3 regions of the Nocardioides coralli genome follow, and region 2 is predicted to be linked to each of the others. Evidence: predicted binding sites of a transcription regulator. Region 2 holds the regulator's gene; each other region holds the start of a gene.
What was found. Region 2 encodes LexA, which represses DNA repair genes until DNA is damaged. Its sites were predicted from a motif close to TCGAACANNTGTTCGA; they were not measured.
Positions count from the first base shown of each region.

Region 1: a site for LexA is predicted at 4,729-4,744, ahead of ruvC (crossover junction endodeoxyribonuclease RuvC). Genes of this name have one in related genera too.
Region 3: a site for LexA is predicted at 2,278-2,293, ahead of K6T13_RS10750 (DUF6504 family protein). Genes of this name have one in related genera too.

Region 1 is NZ_CP082273.1:1,532,997-1,539,637, reverse strand. It holds gene K6T13_RS07510 (RelA/SpoT family protein) at 1-1,558, opposite strand, end outside; gene K6T13_RS07505 (adenine phosphoribosyltransferase) at 1,588-2,127, opposite strand; gene yajC (preprotein translocase subunit YajC) at 2,136-2,423, opposite strand; gene ruvB (Holliday junction branch migration DNA helicase RuvB) at 2,504-3,574, opposite strand; gene ruvA (Holliday junction branch migration protein RuvA) at 3,571-4,170, opposite strand; gene ruvC (crossover junction endodeoxyribonuclease RuvC) at 4,167-4,709, opposite strand; gene K6T13_RS07480 (PhoX family protein) at 4,899-6,641, shown strand, end outside.
Region 2 is NZ_CP082273.1:585,123-591,763, reverse strand. It holds gene K6T13_RS02975 (sensor histidine kinase) at 1-1,182, shown strand, start outside; gene K6T13_RS02970 (response regulator) at 1,179-1,784, shown strand; gene lexA (transcriptional repressor LexA) at 1,849-2,562, shown strand; gene K6T13_RS02960 (hypothetical protein) at 2,625-3,074, opposite strand; gene K6T13_RS02955 (sensor histidine kinase) at 3,235-4,398, shown strand; gene K6T13_RS02950 (response regulator) at 4,395-5,057, shown strand; gene K6T13_RS02945 (alkaline phosphatase D family protein) at 5,144-6,641, shown strand, end outside.
Region 3 is NZ_CP082273.1:2,205,345-2,211,985, reverse strand. It holds gene K6T13_RS10770 (phytoene desaturase family protein) at 1-402, opposite strand, end outside; gene K6T13_RS10765 (DUF4126 domain-containing protein) at 413-1,024, opposite strand; gene K6T13_RS10760 (YbaK/EbsC family protein) at 1,064-1,552, opposite strand; gene K6T13_RS10755 (hypothetical protein) at 1,677-2,186, shown strand; gene K6T13_RS10750 (DUF6504 family protein) at 2,397-2,807, shown strand; gene K6T13_RS10745 (SAV_6107 family HEPN domain-containing protein) at 2,820-3,311, shown strand; gene K6T13_RS10740 (DNA polymerase III subunit alpha) at 3,301-6,641, shown strand, end outside.

The DNA.
Region 1 (6,641 bases), 950 kb from region 2:
TGGCGGTGTCGCGCCGCTCCTTGGTGAACCACTGCCGGATCTTGGAACGGGCTCGCGGCGACTTCACGAACGCCAGCCAGTCGCGGGAGGGTCCTGCGGTGGGCGACTTGGAGGTGAAGATCTCCACCACGTCGCTGTTGTCGAGCGTCGACTCCAGCGGCACGAGACGACCGTTGACGCGGGCGCCGATGGTGCGGTGACCGACCTCGGTGTGGACGGCGTAGGCGAAGTCGACGGGTGTCGCACCGGCCGGCAGGGCGATCACGTCCCCGCGCGGGGTGAAGACGTAGACCTCGGCGCGGTTGATCTCGAAGCGCAGCGACTCCAGGAACTCGCCGGGGTCCTCGACGTCGCTCTGCCAGTCGAGCAGCTGGCGCATCCACGTCATGTCGTCGAGGTCGCCCGGACGCTCGGTGTCGACCCCGCTGCGCGAGTCCTCCTTGTACTTCCAGTGCGCCGCGACGCCGTACTCCGCCCGGCGGTGCATCGCGAAGGTGCGGATCTGCAGCTCCACCGGCTTGCCCTGCGGGCCGATCACGGTCGTGTGCAGCGACTGGTACATGTTGAACTTCGGCATCGCCACGTAGTCCTTGAACCGGCCGAGCACCGGGTTCCAGCGGGAGTGCAGGATGCCGAGGGCGGAGTAGCAGTCGCGGTCGTTCTCGACGAGGATCCGGACGCCCACGAGGTCGTAGATGTCGGAGAACTCGCGGCCCCCGACGATCATCTTCTGGTAGATCGAGTAGTAGTGCTTGGGCCGCCCGCTGACCTTGGCGGTGATCTTGGCGTCTTTGAGGTCCTTCTCGACCTGGGCGATCACCTGACCGAGGAAGTGGCCGCGCGAGGGCGCGCGCTCGGCGACCAGCCGCACGATCTCGTCGTAGATCTTGGGGTGGAGCGTCGCGAAGGCGAGGTCCTCCAGCTCCCACTTGATGGTGTTCATGCCCAGCCGGTGTGCGAGCGGGGCGTAGATGTCGAGGGTCTCGCGCGCGGTGCGCTCCTGCGACTCGCGCTTGACGTAGCGCAGGGTGCGCATGTTGTGGAGCCGGTCGGCGAGCTTGATCACCAGCACCCGGATGTCGCGCGACATCGCGACGATCATCTTGCGGATCGTCTCAGCCTGCGCCGAGTCGCCGTACTTGACCTTGTCGAGCTTGGTGACGCCGTCGACGAGCAGCGCCACCTCCTCGCCGAACTCGCGGGTGACGTCGTCGAGGGTGTAGGGCGTGTCCTCGACCGTGTCGTGGAGGAGGGCGGCGACCAGCGTCGGCTCGGTCATGCCCATGTCGGCGAGGATCGTCGTCACCGCGAGCGGATGGGTGATGTAGGGGTCCCCGCTCTTGCGGGTCTGGGTGGCGTGGAGGCGCTCGGCCGTGGTGTAGGCCCGCTCCAGCAGGGCGAGGTCCGCCTTGGGGTGGTTGGCGCGCACCGCCCGGAAGAGCGGCTCCAGCACCGGGTTGCCGGGCTGGCTGCGGGTGCCCATCCGGGCCAGTCGCGCGCGCATGCTGCGGGCAGACGCAGCCGGCTCGGTGGCCGCCGTTGACTGCTCCTCCGCCATGTCGCCAGTCTACGGGCGGGGTCGCCCGCTCAGACCGTCATCAGGCTGTGGACGGGTACGTCGCCGGCGGCGGCGCGGCCGTCGAGGAAGCCGATCTCGATGAGGACCGCCACGGCGTGGTTGGTACCGCCGCACAGCCCGACCAGCTCGGTGGTGGCCCCGACGGTGCCGCCCGTGGCCAGCACGTCGTCGACCAGCAGCACCCGCTCCCCCGGCGCGATGGCGTCGGTGTGGAGCTCGAGCGTGGCCTCGCCGTACTCGAGGGAGTAGGACACGGCGTGGGTCTCGCGGGGCAGCTTGCCGGCCTTGCGCACCGGCACGAAGCCGCACCCCAGCGCGAGGGCGACTGGTGCGGCGAGGATGAAGCCGCGGGCCTCCATGCCCACGACCTTGTCGACCACGACGGCGCCGGCCTCGTCGCGACCGGCCGCGGCGAGGGCCTCGATGACCGCGGTGAAGGCGTCGTGGTCGGCCAGCATCCTGCTGATGTCCTTGAAGACCACCCCGGCCTCGGGGAAGTCGGGGACGTCGACCACGAGCCGCTGGAGCGCCTCGCTCGCCGCGGTCACCGCATCGCTCACTGCGGGTCGACCGTCCCGGTCGAGTCGGCGGGCACGACGGTGTTGATCGCGCCGCGCGCCACTTGCAGCGTCACGCCGTCGGCGACCCGCAGGTGCACCCGGTCGTCGTCGATCTGCTCGACGGTGCCGTAGATGCCGGAGCTCATCATGACCCGGTTGCCGGGCTCGAGGCTGGCTTGGAGCCGGGAGAGCGCCTTCTGGCGGCGGGAGGCGGGGCGGATGATCAGCAGCCAGAACAGCAGGGCGATACCGATCAGGGGCAACAGGGAGACGAACTGCTCCACGACACGACCTTCTTCGACAGTGGTGAACTTCGGGGGTGGTCGGGACTCGCCGACCGATGGGCGAGTCTAACGACCGGCCCTCAGTCCTCGAACAGGGTCGGTTCGGAGGGCGGCGGCGCGTCCATCCCGAGGTGCTGCCAGGCCGCAGCCGTGGCGACCCGGCCCCGCGGCGTCCGGGCCAGCAGGCCGTTGCGGACCAGGAAGGGCTCGGCGACCTCCTCCACCGTCTCGCGCTCCTCGCCGACGGCGACGGCGAGCGTGGAGATGCCGACAGGTCCCCCGCCGAACCGTCGGCACAGCGCGTCGAGGACGGAACGGTCGAGCCGGTCCAGGCCCGAGGCGTCCACCTCGTAGAGGTCGAGGGCCTTGCCGGCCACGTCGAGGGTGACCACGCCGTCGGCGCGCACCTGGGCGTAGTCACGGACGCGGCGCAGCAGCCGGTTGGCGATGCGGGGCGTGCCGCGGGAGCGGGAGGCGATCTCGGCGGCGCCCTCGTCGGTGAAGTGGACGTCGAGCAGCCCGGCGGACCGCCGCACGATGAGCTCCAGCTCCTCGGCGTCGTAGAACTCCAGGTGGCCGGTGAAGCCGAACCGGTCACGCAGGGGCCCCGGCAGCAGCCCGGCACGAGTCGTCGCCCCGACGAGGGTGAAGGGCGGGATCTCCAGCGGGATCGCGGTGGCCCCGGGGCCCTTGCCGATCACCACGTCGACCCGGAAGTCCTCCATGGCGAGGTAGAGCATCTCCTCGGCCGGACGGGACATGCGGTGGATCTCGTCGACGAAGAGCACGTCGCCCTCGTTCATGCCCGAGAGGATGGCTGCGAGGTCGCCGGCATGGGTGATGGCAGGGCCGCTGGTGAGCCGCAGCGGCGCTGACATCTCCGCGGCGATGATCATCGCGAGGGTGGTCTTGCCGAGTCCGGGAGGGCCGGAGAGCAGGACGTGGTCGGGCGCGCGGCCACGCTGCCGTGCGGCCTCGAGGACGAGACCCAGCTGGGCCCGCACCCGCCCCTGGCCGATCACCTCGTCGAGCGTGCGGGGCCGCAGCGCGGCCTCGACGGCGCGCTCGTCGCCGTCGGCCTCCGCCGCGGTGAGCGAGCGGAGGTGGGCCTCCTCGGCGGCGTCCAGGTGATCCACGGGCTGCTCCGTCACGCCTTGCTCAGGGTCCGCAGGGCGGCCCGGAGGAGGCCGCCCACGTCGGGTGCGTCACCTGCCTGGTCGGCCACGGACTCGATCGCCTTGTCGGCCTCCTTCGCCGACCAGCCGAGACCGACGAGTCCCTGCTGGACCTGGCCGCGCCAGTCCGGACCCGAGGCCGTCGGCGCGGGTCCGTGACCCGACCCGACGGGGGCGCCGATGCGGTCCTTGAGCTCGAGGATGATCCGCTGCGCCCCCTTCTGACCGATACCCGGGACCCGGGTGAGCGTCTTCACGTCCTCGCCCGCCACGGCGCGACGCAGGTCGTCGGGGCTGAGGACCGCCAGCATGGCCTGCGCCAGCTTGGGCCCCACCCCGGAGGCAGTCTGCACGAGCTCGAAGGTCGTGCGCTCGTCGTCGTCGAGGAAGCCGAACAGCGTCAGGGAGTCCTCGCGGACGACCATGCTGGTCGGCAGCGTGGTCGACTGCCCCGGTCGCAGCGTGGCGAGCGTGCCGGGTGTGCACACGAGCTCGAGCCCGACGCCCCCGACCTCGACGACCGCGGACGTGAGGCCCACGGCAGCCACCTGGCCCCGTACGAACGCGATCATGCGACTCCCTTCGGTGGTCGTGCCTGGCCGGAGCGTGCCACGAGGGCAGCCTCGATCCGGGCCTGGGCGCCACCTCGCCACACGTGGGTGACGGCGAGCGCGAGCGCGTCGGCCGCGTCGGCCGGCTTCGGCGGGGCGTCGAGCCGCAGGATGCGGGTCACCATGGCACCCACCTGCGCCTTCCCGGCCCGACCGCTGCCCGAGACCGCGGCCTTCACCTCGCTGGGGGTGTAGGTCGCCACGGGAAGGCCGCGCCGAGCGGCCGCGACCAGGGCGATCCCACTGGCCTGTGCGGTGCCCATGATCGTGCTGGAGTCGGACCGGGCGAAGACCCGCTCCACCGCCACCGCGTCGGGGGCGTGGTCGTCGAGCCAGGCGTCGATGCCGCGCTCGATGGTCACCAGCCGCTCGGCGACGGGCAGCCCGGCGCTGGTGCGCAGCACGTTGACGTCGACCAGCCGCAACGGCCGGCCCACCGAGCCCTCGACCACGCCCATGCCACAGCGGGTGAGACCGGGGTCGATCCCGAGCACGCGCACGCGTCACTCCCGTCGTCGTCCGAACACCTGTTCGCAACCACGCTAGACGTCCTCGCCGCCGCGCCCGGGCACGACACGCGGACGACGAGCGCCCGGGCGTCCTTCACCTCCCGTTCACCCACGGGACGCCGGGAACGCCCCCGAGCAGGCTTCGATGCCCCTACGTAGCACTGCTCACTCGGAGGTCCGATGACCGTCACCCCCCCTCGTCCGCTCCTGCCGCTGATCACGGAGAACCGGCACGGGTCGCGCAGCCACCTCACCTGCCTGTACCGCTGCGGCAACGCCTGCGACCAGCCGGTGCCCAACACCAGCGACAACCCCGAGTTCCGCACCATCGCCGAGCAGGCGCTGGCCCGGCGCTCGTTCCTCAAGGTGGGCGCCGGCGCGGGAGCCCTCACCGTCGCCGGCGTGGCCACGGGCACTCCCCTGGCGGCGGCCGCCGTGGCCGGCAGCACCGCCGGCACCTGGCGCTTCCGCCCGGTGGAGCCCAACGACTTCGACGACGTCACGGTGCCGCGCGGCTTCGAGGCCGACGTCGTCATCCGGTGGGGCGACAAGGTGCTCCGGGGCGCCCCGGCTTTCGACGTCCGGAACCAGACGCCGGAGGCGGCGACCCAGCAGTTCGGCTACAACAACGACTACGTCGGCGTGCTGCCGCACCCCACCAGGAAGAACGGCGCCGTCCTCGTGGCCAACCACGAGTACACCGACGAGAACCTCATGTTCCCCACCGGGACCGATTCCGAGCTCGTGAAGCGGGTCGCGATGGCCTCGCACGGCATGTCGGTCGTCGAGCTGCGCCGCGGCAGGAAGCGTGGCTCGTGGGTACGCCGGGTCCCGGGCCGGTCCCCCCTCAACCGGCGCCTGCACACCCAGTCCGACTTCCGGCTGGTCGGCCCCGCCGCGGGCCACGAGCGGCTCCAGACCTCGGCCGACCCCACCGGCCGGATGGTGAAGGGGACGCTCAACAACTGTGCCGGTGGGCTCACCCCGTGGGGCACGGTGCTCTCCGGTGAGGAGAACTTCAACCAGTACTTCCACGCCTCGGGCGCCCGCGACCCGCGCTACACCGCCTCCTACGACCGGTACGGCGTCAGCGGCGTCTCCGCGCGGCGCTGGGACACCGTCGACGACCGCTTCGACCTGAGCCGGGAGCCGCACGAGCCGTTCCGCTTCGGCTGGATCGTGGAGGTCGACCCGTTCGACCCCGACTCGACACCGCGCAAGCACACGATGCTCGGGCGCTTCAAGCACGAGGGTGCCAACGTGACGGTCGCCGACAACGGCCAGGTCGTGGCCTACATGGGCGACGACGAGCGGTTCGACTACATCTACAAGTTCGTCTCCGCCGGGACCATCGACCGTGGCCGGGACGCGCGGGCACGGCGGCGCAACATGCGGCTGCTCACCACCGGGACGCTGTACGTGGCGCGGTTCCGCGGCGACGGTCGCGAGGACGAGCAGTTCGACGGCTCGGGCACGTGGATCCCGCTCACGAGCGACACCGAGTCCTTCGTCGAGGGCATGTCCGTCGCGGAGGTGCTGCTTGACACCCGTCTGGCGGCCGACACGGTGTCGCCGACCAAGATGGACCGGCCCGAGGACATCGAGGTCAACCCCGTCAACGGCAACGTCTACTGCGCGCTCACCAACAACTCCCAGCGCGACACCGAGGCCGAGACCGACGAGGCGAACCCGCTGTGGCAGTCGCGCACCCGAGCCTCGCTGGGCGCACCGCTGGTCGTGCAGAACGGCAACCGCAACGGCTACGTCCTCGAGATGGAGCCCGCCAACGGGAACCACGCCAGCCGGAACTTCTTCTGGCGGCTGATGCTCGTGTGCGGTGACCCCCGGGCCCCGGAGACCTACTTCGCCGGCTTCCCGAAGGATCGCGTCAGCCCGATCAGCTGCCCCGACAACGTCGCCTTC
Region 2 (6,641 bases):
GTGCAGCGCGCCGCCAACCGCACCCTCACCTACGTCGCGCTCTCGGTCGTCCTCGCCGGGGTGTACGCCGCCGTGGTCGCGGGCGTCGGCGTGGTGCTCGACGACCGGGGGGCTACCTGGCTTCCCTGGGCGGGGGCGGGCGTCGTCGCCGTGGCCTTCGCGCCGGTGCGTGACTGGCTGCAGCAGGGCGTCAACCGGCTGACCTACGGCCGGTGGTCGACACCGGCCGAGGTGCTCGCGGACACCGGACGCCGGCTCGCGGACGCCGCCGACGCGCCGACGCTGCTGCGGTCGCTCACCGACGAGCTCGTGACCGGGCTCGGTCTGGCCCGCGCCGAGATCCACGACGCGTCCGGGCGGGTGCTCGCCGCGTCCGGCCAGCCGGTCGCCACGACCGGGTCGGTACCGCTCACGGCGTACGGCCAGGGCGTGGGGTCGCTCCGCTGGGCTGGGTCGCCGCTGCGGCCGGTGCACCGCTCGCTGCTCCTCGACCTGGCCCACCAGGTCGGCGCCACCGTCCACACCGCCGGCCTCGTCGACTCCCTGCGCCACGCCCGCGAACAGCTGGTGCTCGGCCGCGAGCAGGAGCGCCGGCGGCTGCGCCGCGACCTCCACGACGGGCTGGGCCCCTCCCTCGCCGGGCTCGGGCTGCACGTCGACGCGGCCGCGAACCTGCTCGCCGCCGGGCAATCGCCCGACACCCAGCTCCAGCTGCTGCGCGAGGGCCTGGGCCACACCGTCGCGGAGGTACGCCGGGTGGTCGAGGGCCTCCGGCCGCCGGCGGTCGACGACCTGGGACTGTCCGGGGCGATCGCGGAGCTGGGCCGCGAGCTCACCGGTGGCGCGGGGCTCGACCTGGCGCTCGAGCTGCCCGAGGACCGACCCGCCCTGCCGGCCGCGGTCGAGGTCGCGGCGTACCGCGTCGCCCAGGAGGCGCTCACCAACGTGGTCCGCCACGCCCACGCGGAGCACTGCCGGGTGCGCGTGTGCGTCGAGGCGGCCGAGCTCGTCCTCACCGTCGCCGACGACGGGCACGGCGGGGCGGCGCCCGGCCGGGGTGTCGGGCTGGGCAGCATGGCCGAGCGGGCGCAGGAGATCGGAGGCAGCGTGCAGGTGACCAGCGACACCGCCGGGACGACCGTGGTCGCCCGCTTCCCGGTCCACGAGGCGGTGGGCCCGTGATCGGGGTCCTCGTCGTCGACGACCACCCGCTGTTCCGCAGCGGGCTCGCCGGCCTGCTCGCCACCGTGCCGGACGTCGAGGTCGTCGGCGAGGCGGCCGACGGCGACGCCGCCGTCGCGCAGGCGGTCGCGCTCCGGCCCGACGTGGTGCTGATGGACCTCAACCTGCCGGGTACGCCGGGGCTGGAGGCGACCCGTCGCATCGGCGAGGCCGCGCCGGAGTGTGCGGTGCTCGTGCTGACGATGGTCGCCGACGACGCCAGCGTGGTCGCGGCGCTCCGGGTCGGCGCCCGCGGCTACCTGCGCAAGGAAGCCGGTCAGGACGAGGTGCTGGCCGCGATCCGCACCGTGGCCGCCGGCGGCGCGGTGCTCGGGCCCGGCGTCGCCACCCGGTTGGCCACCGGCGGTGGCCTCGCCGAGACCCTCACGCCCCGCGAGTCGGAGGTGCTCGCCCTGCTCGGCCGCGGGCTCGGCAACGGCGAGATCGCCCGCGAGCTCGGGGTCAGCCTCAAGACGGTCCAGAACCACGTGTCGGCGGTGCTCGGCAAGCTGCAGGTGCGCGACCGGACGCAGGCGGCGTTCCGCGCCCGCGGGCTGGAGTGACCGAGCCGACACGCCGTTCGAACAGGTGTTTGAAGTCCGGGCGGCGGCGTGGCACGCTGCCCTCATGCCGCAGAAGAAGGTCTCGGAGCTGCCCGACGGCCCGCCCGACGCCACCGGGCTCACCCCCCGGCAGCAGAAGGTGCTGGCCACCATCAAGGACTCGATCGAGAAGCGGGGCTACCCGCCCAGCATGCGCGAGATCGGTGAGGCCGTGGGGCTGACCAGCTCCAGCAGCGTCGCCCACCAGCTCAAGACGCTGGAGGAGAAGGGCTTCATCCGCCGCGACCCCAAGCGGCCGCGCGCGCTCGAGGTGTTCCTGCCCGAGGTGATGGCCGCCCGGCGCAGCCTCGGCGGCTTCGAGGAGAGCTCGGTTGACGAGACCGGCATCGGCGACGCCGCCCCGACCGCCACCAACGTGCCGGTGGTCGGCCGGATCGCGGCCGGTGGCCCGATCCTGGCCGAGGAGCGCGTCGAGGACGTCTTCCCGCTGCCCAAGCAGCTCGTCGGCGAGGGCCAGCTGTTCCTGCTCGAGGTCTCCGGTGACTCGATGGTCGACGCCGCGATCTGCCACGGCGACTACGTCGTGATCCGTCAGCAGCCCACCGCCGACAACGGCGACATCGTGGCCGCGATGATCGACGGCGAGGCCACCGTCAAGACGTTCCAGAAGAAGGGCGGCCAGGTCTGGCTGCTCCCCCACAACGAGGCCTACGAGCCGATCGACGGCACCCACGCCACGATCCTCGGCAAGGTCACGGCGGTGCTCCGCCGGGTCTGACGCAGCGCACCTCGACGCCCGGTCCGGCTCCCCCATGGTCGGACCGGGCGTCGCTGCGTCTCTCAGCCGGGCAGCCCGGCCATCCCCTGCAGGCCCTCGCTGACGTAGATCCAGCCGTAGAAGAGGACCGCGAGCGTGCTCAGCACCAACCCGGCGATCGCCGTGCCCGCGCCCTCCCGGGAACGTCGGCCGGCGTTCCCGAGCACCATGGCCGCGACACCGAGCACGAGCGGCAAGCCGCTCCAGAACGCCGGAACGACCACGAGCGCGGCGAGCACGGCCAGCACCAGCGCCGCTCCTCCCTGGCTGTCCCGTCGCAGCGCCCGCGGCACGACCAGGCCGTAGACGATCGCGCCGGCGACGACGATGACAGGCGCGACGGTCGCGACCTCGGCCCAGTCGTGGGCGAAGAGCGTGGTCAGGGTGAGCGCGACGGCACAGGTGGCGGCGCCGATTCCGGCGACGGTGCCGGTCGTGATGGTGGTGCTCGGGGTGCGGGTCAGGGTGGTCATGGTGGGTCCTCTCGTCCGGAGCTGGTTGCACAGCAGTCTTCGGCGTCGGGCACTAGCGGGTCGTCACGCTGCGGAGTGGTTGTCGGGCACGGCCCGGGTGACCCGCAGGTCATCCTCGGGAGTGACTCCCGGGTGGCCCGGCTGGCCCTACCGTGGCGTCATGGACCTGCGCTCCGCCCGCGAGAGGTACGGCGACGCCGTCCTCGCCGTGGTCCTGGCGATGATCGCCGTCGCGGAGGTGGTCGCCTGGGTCGAGGCCGGCCTGGCCACCGCCGTGCTGTGGGCGCTGGTCATGACGCTGCCGCTGGCCCTGCGCCGCCGCAGCCCGCTGGCGTCGTTCGTGCTCGTGATGCTGGGTCTGAACCTGCTGACGGTCGCGCAGCCGGGCTTCGACAACGACTCCTCCGCCCTGGTGATCGCCTTCTTCGTCTCCCTCTACTCACTGGGTCGGCACGCCCGCGGGGTCGAGGCCTGGCTCGGCGGCGTGGCGCTGCTGGTCGTGATGGCGAGGTTCGTGCAGAGCGAGGGTGGGTGGCAGCAGACCGACCTCGGCGACATCGCGTTCCTGCTCGGCTTCGTGGGGGCACCGTGGGCGGCCGGCTTCACGCTGCGACTGCGGCAGGACCGTGAGGCCCAGCTCAACGCGGAGAACGAGGCGCTCCGCCGGGAGCAGGAGCAGGCGGTCGCCGAGGAGCGGGCGCGGATCGCCCGCGAGCTCCACGACGTGGTCGCCCACGCCATCTCGGTCACCGTGCTCCAGGCCCGCGGCGCACGCCGGGCGATGGACGCCGACCCCGAAGCGGTACGCCGGGCCCTGGACGCGATCGAGCAGACCAACGCCGCCGCGCTGGGCGACATGCGCCGACTGCTCGCCGTCCTCCGCGACACCGAGCCCGACGGCTTGCACACCGCCGACGGCGACCGGGCGCCGCAGCCCTCGCTGGCCCACCTCGACCGGCTCGTCGACCACGTCCGCGACAGCGGCGTACCCGTCGACGTCGAGGTCACCGGCACCCGGCGCGACCTGCCGCCCGGCGTCGACCTCTCGGCCTACCGGATCGTCCAGGAGGCGCTGACCAACGTGCTCAAGCACGCCGCCGACGCGCGGGCCACCGTGCGGCTCGACTACTCCGCGGACGAGCTGGTCGTCACCGTGTCCGACGACGGCATCCCCGGCCCGCTCGGGGCCCCCCGCGGCGGCCACGGCCTGATCGGGATCCGCGAGCGCGTCTCGGTGGTCGGGGGCGCCGTCGAGGCCGGGCCCGGACCCGACGGCGGGTACCGGATCCGGGCCCGCCTGCCCTACGCACTGGAGCTCACGTGACCGACCCCGCGACGATCCGGGTGCTGCTGGCCGACGACCAGCCGCTGGTGCGCACCGGCCTGCGGATGATCCTCGGCACCGAGCCCGACCTCGAGGTGGTCGGCGAGGCCGCCGACGGTCGGGCCGCGATCGACGCCTGTGCCGAGCTCGCCCCCGACGTCGTCCTCATGGACGTCCGGATGCCCGGCGTCGACGGCATCGAGGCGACCCGCGCCGTCACCGCGCTCCCCGACCCGCCCCGGGTCCTGGTGCTGACGACCTTCGACCTCGACGAAGTGGTGTACGACGCGCTGCGGGCCGGTGCCAGCGGCTTCCTGCTCAAGGACGCGCCCGAGGAGCGGCTCGTGACCGCGATCCGGGTCGTGGCCGAGGGTGGCTCGCTCTTCGCGCCGTCGGTCACCCGGCGCCTCATCGCGGAGTTCTCCCAGCGGGCCCCGCGCAGCACGGTCGACCTGGGCGCCCTGACCGAGCGGGAGCAGGAGGTGCTGCGGCTGGTCGCCCGGGGCCGTTCCAACGCCGAGATCGCCGGCGAGCTGTTCGTCTCCGAGAACACCGTGAAGACCCACGTCGCCCGGGTGCTGATGAAGCTCGGCGTCCGCGACCGCGTGCAGGCGGTCGTGCTCGCCTACGAGTCCGGGCTGGTGCGGCCCGCGACGTAGCCGCCCGCGTGAATGCGCCGTGAACGGTCGGTGACGTCGTCAGCGTCACGCGTCACCGGGCAGCCGGCCCGTCGTTGGAACCTCACGTGAGCACTCCCGCCCTGCCCCGCCGCACCGTCCTCGCGACCGGCGCGACCGCCGCCGGCGTCTCGGCCGTCGGCCTGCCCACGACCGCCGCGGCCCGTCGCGGCGGCCGCCGCGACCGCGTCTTCGCCCACGGTGTCGCCTCCGGCGACCCGCTCCCCGACGCCGTCCTGATCTGGACCCGCGTCACCCCGACCGCGCAGGCCACCCCCGGCAGCGGCCGCGGCCCGCGGATCGAGGTCGGCTGGGAGGTCGCCACCGACCCGAGGTTCCGCGACGTCGTCCGCAGCGGCACGTTCGCCACTGGCCGGGGCCGCGACCACACCGTCAAGGTCGACGTGACCGGGCTCGACCCCGACACCTGGTACTTCTACCGGTTCACCTGGGACGGCGTGCGCAGCCCGGTCGGCCGCACCCGCACCGCCCCGGCCGACGGCGCCGCGGCCGAGCGGCTCCGGGTCGGCGTCGTCTCGTGCTCCCACTGGGAGGCGGGCCACTTCGCGGCGTACCGCCACCTCGCCGACCGAGACGACCTCGATGCGGTGCTCCACCTCGGCGACTACCTCTACGAGTACGGCGCCGACGAGTCGGCCGTGCGCCAGCACCACCCGGCCCACGAGATCGTCAGCCTCGGCGACTACCGGCAGCGCCACGCGCTGCACAAGAGCGACCCGCACCTCGCGGCCCTGCACGCCCGGGTGCCGTTCGTGGTGACCTGGGACGACCACGAGGTCACCAACGACAGCTGGAAGGACGGCGCCGAGAACCACGACGAGGGCGAGGGTGGCTACCGGCGGCGTCGCGCCCGGGCCCACCGGGCCTACGACGAGTGGATGCCGGTGCGGATGAACGGCACCGCCGACCTGCGCGACGGGTCCCGGCTCTTCCGCCGGCTGCGCTGGGGGGCCCTCGCGGAGATCTCCATGCTCGACCTGCGGACCTACCGGGACAAGATGGTCGAGACCGCAGCGCCGTTCCCGGCGCCGCAGGTGCAGGCCGAGGCCGACGACCCCGACCGCACCATCACCGGGGTGCAGCAGATGGCCTGGCTCAAGGACTCCGTCGTCCGCGACAGCGCCCAGTGGAAGCTGATCGGCAACTCGGTGATGATCGCGCCGCTGTCGATGGCGCAGCTGCCCGAGGACACCGTGAGGCTGATCGACCAGGTGACCGGCGAGCACCCCTCCGACGGGGCCCCCTTCAACACCGACCAGTGGGACGGCTACACCGCCGACCGCCGCGAGCTCTTCGCCCACATCGCCGACCACGAGGTCACCGACACCGTCTTCCTCACCGGCGACATCCACTCGGGCTGGGCCAGCGACCTGCCGCTGGACCCCGGCGCCTACCCGCTCGGCGGCACCGCCGGCGTGGAGTTCGTCTGCACCTCGGTGACCTCCGACAACATCGACGACATCACCGGCGCACCCCCGCGGACCGCCACCCGCGCGATCGAGGCCGGGCTGATGGCCAACAACCGGCACATCAAGTACGTCAACT
Region 3 (6,641 bases), 1.6 Mb from region 2:
CGTCTCCCAGACGTCGGTGTAGGCCGCGACGTGGTCGACCCAGGCGGCACCGAGTCCGGACCCGAGCTGCTCGAAGGCCTCCAGCTGGCGGGCGCGGGAGCCGCCGGGCAGCCGAAGCTCGGTGCCGTCCTCGAACCGGTGGGTGCGGATGACCTCGACGGGCTCGAGGTCGACCTCCTTCTCCAGTGGCCGCCCGGACTTGCGGAACAGGTCGCGGAGCACGGCCGGCAGCAGCGTCGAGTGGGCCCCCCGGTCCCAAGCGAAACCGTCGCGGGTCTCGAGCGTCAGGGCACCCCCCAGGGTCTCGCTGCCCTCCACGAGGGTCACCTGGTGGCCGAGCTTGGCCAGCCGCGCGGCCGACGCCAGCCCGCCGAGCCCCCCGCCCACGACCACGACCCGCATGGGTCGGAATCTAGCCGGGTGGTGGCGCCGGGGACGTCACCGCGTCACCGCTCCTCCGGCCCCGCCAGCGTCGCCAGCCACGCCGCACCAGCCGAGCCACGAGGTAGAGCACGATGAGGCCGACGGCCAGCAGGACGCCGGCGATCGCCGCCGCCGCCCGCGGGTTCTCGATCGCGAACCAGACCACCCCGAGCACCGCCAGGTCCTCCCCGATGCTGGCCGCGACGTTGGAGACCGGCTCGGGGGAGGTGTTGATCGCCAGGCGGCTGCCGGCCTTCACCAGGTGCGAGAGGAGGGCGGTGCCACCGCCGACCACGCCGAGGACCGCCTGCTCGAGAGAGGAGGCCTCGCCGGCCAGCAGCACGCCGATGACCGCCCCCGCGGTTGGTCGGATCGCGGTCGGCACGGCGTCCCACGTCGAGTCGAGGTAGGGGATCTTGTCGGCGACGAACTCCAAGGCGTAGAGGACCCCGGCCGCCAGCAGCACTGGCCAGGAGCCGAGGACGTCGGGGACCTGCTCGAGGTAGCCCGTCCGGTCGGCCAGCCCGAGGAACAGCACCACGAGGTAGGCGTTGACGCCGCTGGCCCAGCCGGTGGAGAAGGCGAGGGGGAGGGCGTCCACGCCCCGATCATAGGGACGCCGCGGCGACGCCGCCCGCGGTCAGTCGACGTCGACCTCGGTGGCGCCGGTGAGGGCGAGCAGCTCGTCGTACGTCGTGGAGAAGACGGCCGCCGGGTGCCCGGCCGCCGCCCACACCACGGGGTGGCGGCTCAGCCAGCGGTCGAGGTAGGTCGGGACCGGGGAGGGGTGGCCGATGGGCGACACGCCGCCGATGACCTGGCCGGTGTGGAGCCGGACGAAGTCCTTGTCGGCCCGGGCGAGCTCGCCGGCACCGATCCGGGCGGCCGTGGCCGCCACGTCGACGCGGTGCGCGCCGGAGGTGAGGATCAGCACCGGGTTACCGTGGTCGTCGAGACCGGTCCTGAACAGCAGGCTGTTGGCGATCGCGCCCACCTCGCAGCCGAGGGCCTCGGCGGCCAGGGCGGCGGTGTGGACCGACTCGGGCAGCAGCACGATCTCGCCGGCGCCGCCGCGCCGCTGGTGCTCCTCGCGGAAGCGGGTGATCGCGGGGTGCTCGGTGGACGGCATACTGCGGACCCTAGCCAGCGACGGCGCGGGGCCCCCAAGGATGTCGGGCCAGGGGATGTCGGGCCAGGGGATGTCGGGCCGGGGACCGGCCCGACGAGGTCGACCGGGGGAGAAGGAGACGTGGATGGGGCGGCAGCGGCCGAGCTCGGTGAGCAACGCGGTCCGGGTGCAGTGGTTGCTGGTGGCACTCAGCGCCTTCGCCACCCTGCTGACCGTCCTGCTCCGTGACGACCTGCTGCGTGCCTGGGTCGAGTCCAACGCCACCGCCCGGGCGATCGTCGAGGAAGGCGGTCTCGAGGCGCTGCGCGACAGCGTGATCTCGGTCCCGGCGTTCGTCCCCGTGGCCGTGGTGTCCTTCCTCGTCTACGCGCTGCTGGCCTGGGTGCTGGCGGTGCTGTTCCGCGAGGGTCACGGCTGGGCCCGGTGGTCCCTGGTCGCCCTGGCGGCCTCGCACCTCTTCGGTGCCTACGTCGTCTATCGCGCGGACCCGCCGACGCCGTTCCTGTCGCTGGTCGTCCTGGCGGCGGTGCTCGACCTGGCCCTCGCCTGGTTCCTGGTGCAGCGCGACACCGCCGAGTGGGTGCGGGGAGCCGCGCTCGCCGACCAGCACGACCACCCCTCCCGCCCTTCCTGATCCGGCCTGATCCGGCCTGATCCCGGCCTGACCCCGGCTCGCCGACGAACCCTTGACGGGAGGTCGGTCCGGCGGTGTACCGTGGTCTTGTTCGAACACATGTTCGATGACCCGGTGGGGGCGACCTCGACCCCCGCCCCCGCCGGGTGGACCACCAGGTCGCTGTCCGTGCGGGGTCGAGGGGTCGACGACACCGGGAGGAGCACGACGGTGAGGCGGTACGACGACCCTGTGGAGGTGCGCCGGGGCTGGGTGGAGGGCCCGGCCCATCGTGGCGAGGGACCCGAGCAGTTCCTCTGGCACGGACGCTTGTGGAAGGTGCGGTCGGTGCTGGCCCGCTGGGTGGAGACCGGTCCCTGGTGGCAGGCGGCCGGCGTCCGGGCGGTGATCGGGTCCGACGGGCCCGCCGAGCACCTCGGGCACGTCGGGCAGGTCGGGCACGTCGGGCAGGTCGGGCACGTCGAGGCGGGGGTCGCGCCACCCGCCGACCTGCTGGGGGAGCGGGAGCTGTGGCGGGTCGAGGCCGGCCGTGGACCCGACCCGGGCGCGGACGCCGGGGTCTTCGACCTCTCCTTCGACTGGACCGTCGGCAGCTGGCAGCTCGTCGGCTGCGTCGACTGAGGGCCGGTCACGATGCGACCTCACGACCACGTCTCCCACCCCTCGGCGTCGCAGCCCACCACCCCGGTCGGGCTCCCCGCCACCACCCACGCCTACCTCGACCGGGCTGCAGCCTCGCTGCAGGAGGCGATCACCGCCCCCGACGTCCCCACCCGTTACGCCTGCGCCCACGTGGCGGCGCTGCGGGCGGCCGCCGCGTTGCTGGCCGCCCGTGCCCGACCGGCCGCCGGGCGGCGACGCCAGCAGCGCAACGCCTGGGTGCTGCTCGCGGAGGTCGCCCCCGAGCTGGAGGAGTGGGCGCGGTTCTTCGCCGCCGGTGCCGCGAAGCGGGCCGCGGCCGAGGCGGGCTCGACCCGGGCGGTCACCGAGCGGGAGGCCGACGACCTGCTCCGCGACGCCGACCGGTTCCTCCACGTGGTCGAGCAGAGCCTCGGGCTGGTCCCGCACCCGGCGCTGCCGGGGTGGATCACCGTGGTCGCCGGCGGGCGGACCGGTGTCGCCTGAGCCTTTCGTCCATCTCCACGTCGCCTCCGGCTACTCCCTGCAGTACGGCGCGTCCCACCCCCACGCCCTGGTCGAGCGGGCCGCGGAGCAGGAGATGGACACCCTGGCCCTCACCGACCGCGACGGCACCTACGGCGCGGTCAAGTTCGCGACGGCCTGTCGGTCCGCGGGCATCCGACCGGTGCTCGGCGTCGAGCTGGCGCTCGATCCCGGGGACAGCCCACGTCCGACGAGCCGGTCACGGACGCCGGTCAGGGGCGGCGCGTTCCGCGACCTGCCCGGTGACCGCGGGGGCCTGCCCCGGGTGACGTTGCTGGCCCACGCGGGTGGTCCCGGCGGCGGCCGGGCCGGGTGGGCGGCGATCTGCCGACTGCTCTCGGCGGTCCACCTCGCCGGCGAACGGGGCCGTCCGGTGGCCACCCTCGACCTGCTGGCTCCCTACCTCGGGAGTGGCGACGTGGTGGTGCTGCTCGGACCGGGATCACCGGTCGGTGCCGCGGTGACCCGCCGTCGCGACGACCTCGCGCTGGCCGCGCTCGCGCCGTGGCGGGAGGTGGTCCCGACCGCCAACCTGCTGCTCGAGCTGGTCTCCCACCGGCTCCCCGGCCGCGAGGGTGGTTGGGGTCCGGGCACCACCGTCCACGCCGCCCGGATGGCCGGCCTGGCACGGCAGGCGGGGCTGGGGACGGTGCTCACCAACGCGGTCCGCTACGCCGACCGGACCGACGCCCCGACCGTCGACGTGCTCGACGCGGCCCGCCGGCTGGTCGCCCTCGACCGGCGCCACCTCGACCGGGGCAACGCCGAGGGCTTCCTCAAGTCCGGCAAGCAGATGGCCGAGGTCGCCGAGGAGGTCTGCCGGATGAGCGGCCTGGCTGCCGACAGCGAGCGCGAGGCACGCCGGCTGCTGGCCGCGACCCGGGCCGTCGCCGACCGGTGCGCCCTCGACCCCCGGGGCGACCTCGGGATCGGCGAGGTCCACCTGCCCGAGCTCGAGGTCGCCGGCGGGCTCGACCGGCTCGACCGGCAGGGGGGCGCGGTGGGGGGTGATCCGGCCGACGCGCTGCTGCGCCAGCGCTGCGAGGCGGGCATCGGCCGTCGCTACGGCTCCGCGCCGCGGCAGCGGATCTGGAAGCGGCTCGACGACGAGCTGGAGATCGTCCGCGGCCTGGGCTACGCCTCCTACTTCCTCACCGTCGGCGACATCACCGACCTGGTCCGCGAGATGGGGGTGCGGTGCGCCGCCCGGGGCTCCGGTGCCGGGAGCCTGGTCAACTACCTGCTCGGTGTCTCCGGGGTCGACCCGCTCCGCCACGACCTGCTCTTCGAGCGGTTCCTCTCGCCGCTGCGCGGGTCCCTGCCCGACGTCGACCTCGACGTGGAGTCCGCCCGCCGGCTGGAGGTCTACGAGGCGATCCTCGACCGCTACGGCGGCGAGCGCTGCGTCTGCGTGTCGATGATGGACACCTACCGGGTGCGCCACGCCGTGCGTGACGTCGGCGCCGCACTCGGGATGCCACCCGGCGAGGTCGATGCCATCGCCAAGGCGTTCCCCCACATCCGGGCCCGCGACGCGCGGCTTGCGCTGCGCGACCTGCCGGAGCTGGCGGCCAGCGGCCTGACCGATGCGCGGCTCGACCTGTTCTTCGGTCTGGTCGAGCGGCTCGACGGGCTGCCCCGCCACATCGCGATGCACCCGTGCGGGGTGCTGCTCTCCGACACCACCCTGCTCGACCGGACCCCCGTCGAGGCCTCCTTCGCCGGCTTCCCGATGAGCCAGTTCGACAAGGACGACGTCGAGGAGCTCGGGCTGCTCAAGCTCGACGTGCTCGGCATCCGGATGCAGTCGGCGATGGCCCACGCCGTGGCCGAGATCGAGCGGGTCGACGGGCAGCGGATCGACCTCGACGACGAGGCCCAGGTGCCCTTCGACGACCCCGACACCTACCGGATGATCAGCGAGGCCAGGACCCTCGGTGTCTTCCAGATCGAGTCGCCCGGCCAGCGCGAGCTGGTCGGCAAGTCCGGCATCGAGTCGTTCTCCGAGATCATCACCGACATCTCGCTGTTCCGGCCGGGGCCGGTCAAGAGCGACATGATCACCCCCTACCTGGAGGTCAAGCAGGGCTGGGCGGAGGTCGCCTACCTCCACGACGACCTGCGGCCGATCCTCGAGGGCACCCACGGCGTGGTGGTCTTCCACGAGCAGGTGATCGAGATGATCGCCCTCTTCGCCGGCATCTCCTACGCCGAGGCCGACGAGAAGCGCCGGGCGCTCGGTGACGTCGACGGCATGGCCGAGACGAAGCTGTGGTTCTACCCCCGGGCGCTGGGCCGCGGTTACCCGCTGCCGGTCGTCGACCGGGTCTGGGAGGTGCTGGCGGCGTTCGCGAGCTTCGGGTTCTGCAAGGCCCACGCCGCGGCGTTCGCGCTGCCGACCTTCCAGTCCGCCTGGCTCAAGGCCCACTGGCCCGCCCACTTCCTGGCCGGGGTGCTCACCCACGACCCCGGCATGTACCCCAAGCGGCTGATCCTCGACGACGCCCGCCAGTGCGGCATCCCCGTGCTCGGGATCGACGTCAACGCCAGCGGCCGCGAGCACCTCGTGGAGCCGGTGCCCGGCGACCCGGGGGAGGGGGCTGTCGAGACCACCCACGCCATCCGGCTCGCACTGTCCGAGGTGAAGGGGATCAGCGACACCGAGGTGGCCCGGATCCTGGCCAGCCGCCCCTTCCACTCCCTGACCGACTTCTGGCACCGCGCCAGGGTCTCCCGGCCGGTGGTCGAGCGGCTGGTGCTCACCGGCGGTTTCGACCGGCTCTACGACATCGGGACGCCCACGGCCCCCTCGGCCGGCCCCACCCGCCGTGACCTGCTGCTGCAGGTGACCGAGCTCGACCGCCACGCCCGGTCCCTCGACCGCGCCGCGCGCGGGCGCGGCCTCGGCTCCCGGCGCCGGCTGACGCCGTCCCGCACCGAGCCGGTCCCGGCGGCCGCCGGCCGCAACAGCACCGACCCGCTCGACCGCGCGGCTGCACCCCCGACCGAGCGGCACGCGCTCGCCCACGGCGGGGTGTGGGCCCGCGCCAGCGCGCAGTCGCGGGCGACCCCGCCGGCGGCGCCGGTCGACTCCGTCCAGCTCACCCTCGACCTCGACGACCGGCCGGGGGAGGGTGAGGTGTCCGGTCTGGAGGTGTCGGGGCTGCCGGAGATGACCGCCGAGGAACGGCTCCGCGCCGAGCTGGAGATCCTCGGCCTCGACGTCAGCAGCCACGTCGTCGACCGCTACGCCGGGTTCCTCGACGAGCTCGGCGTCACCCGCAGCCGTGA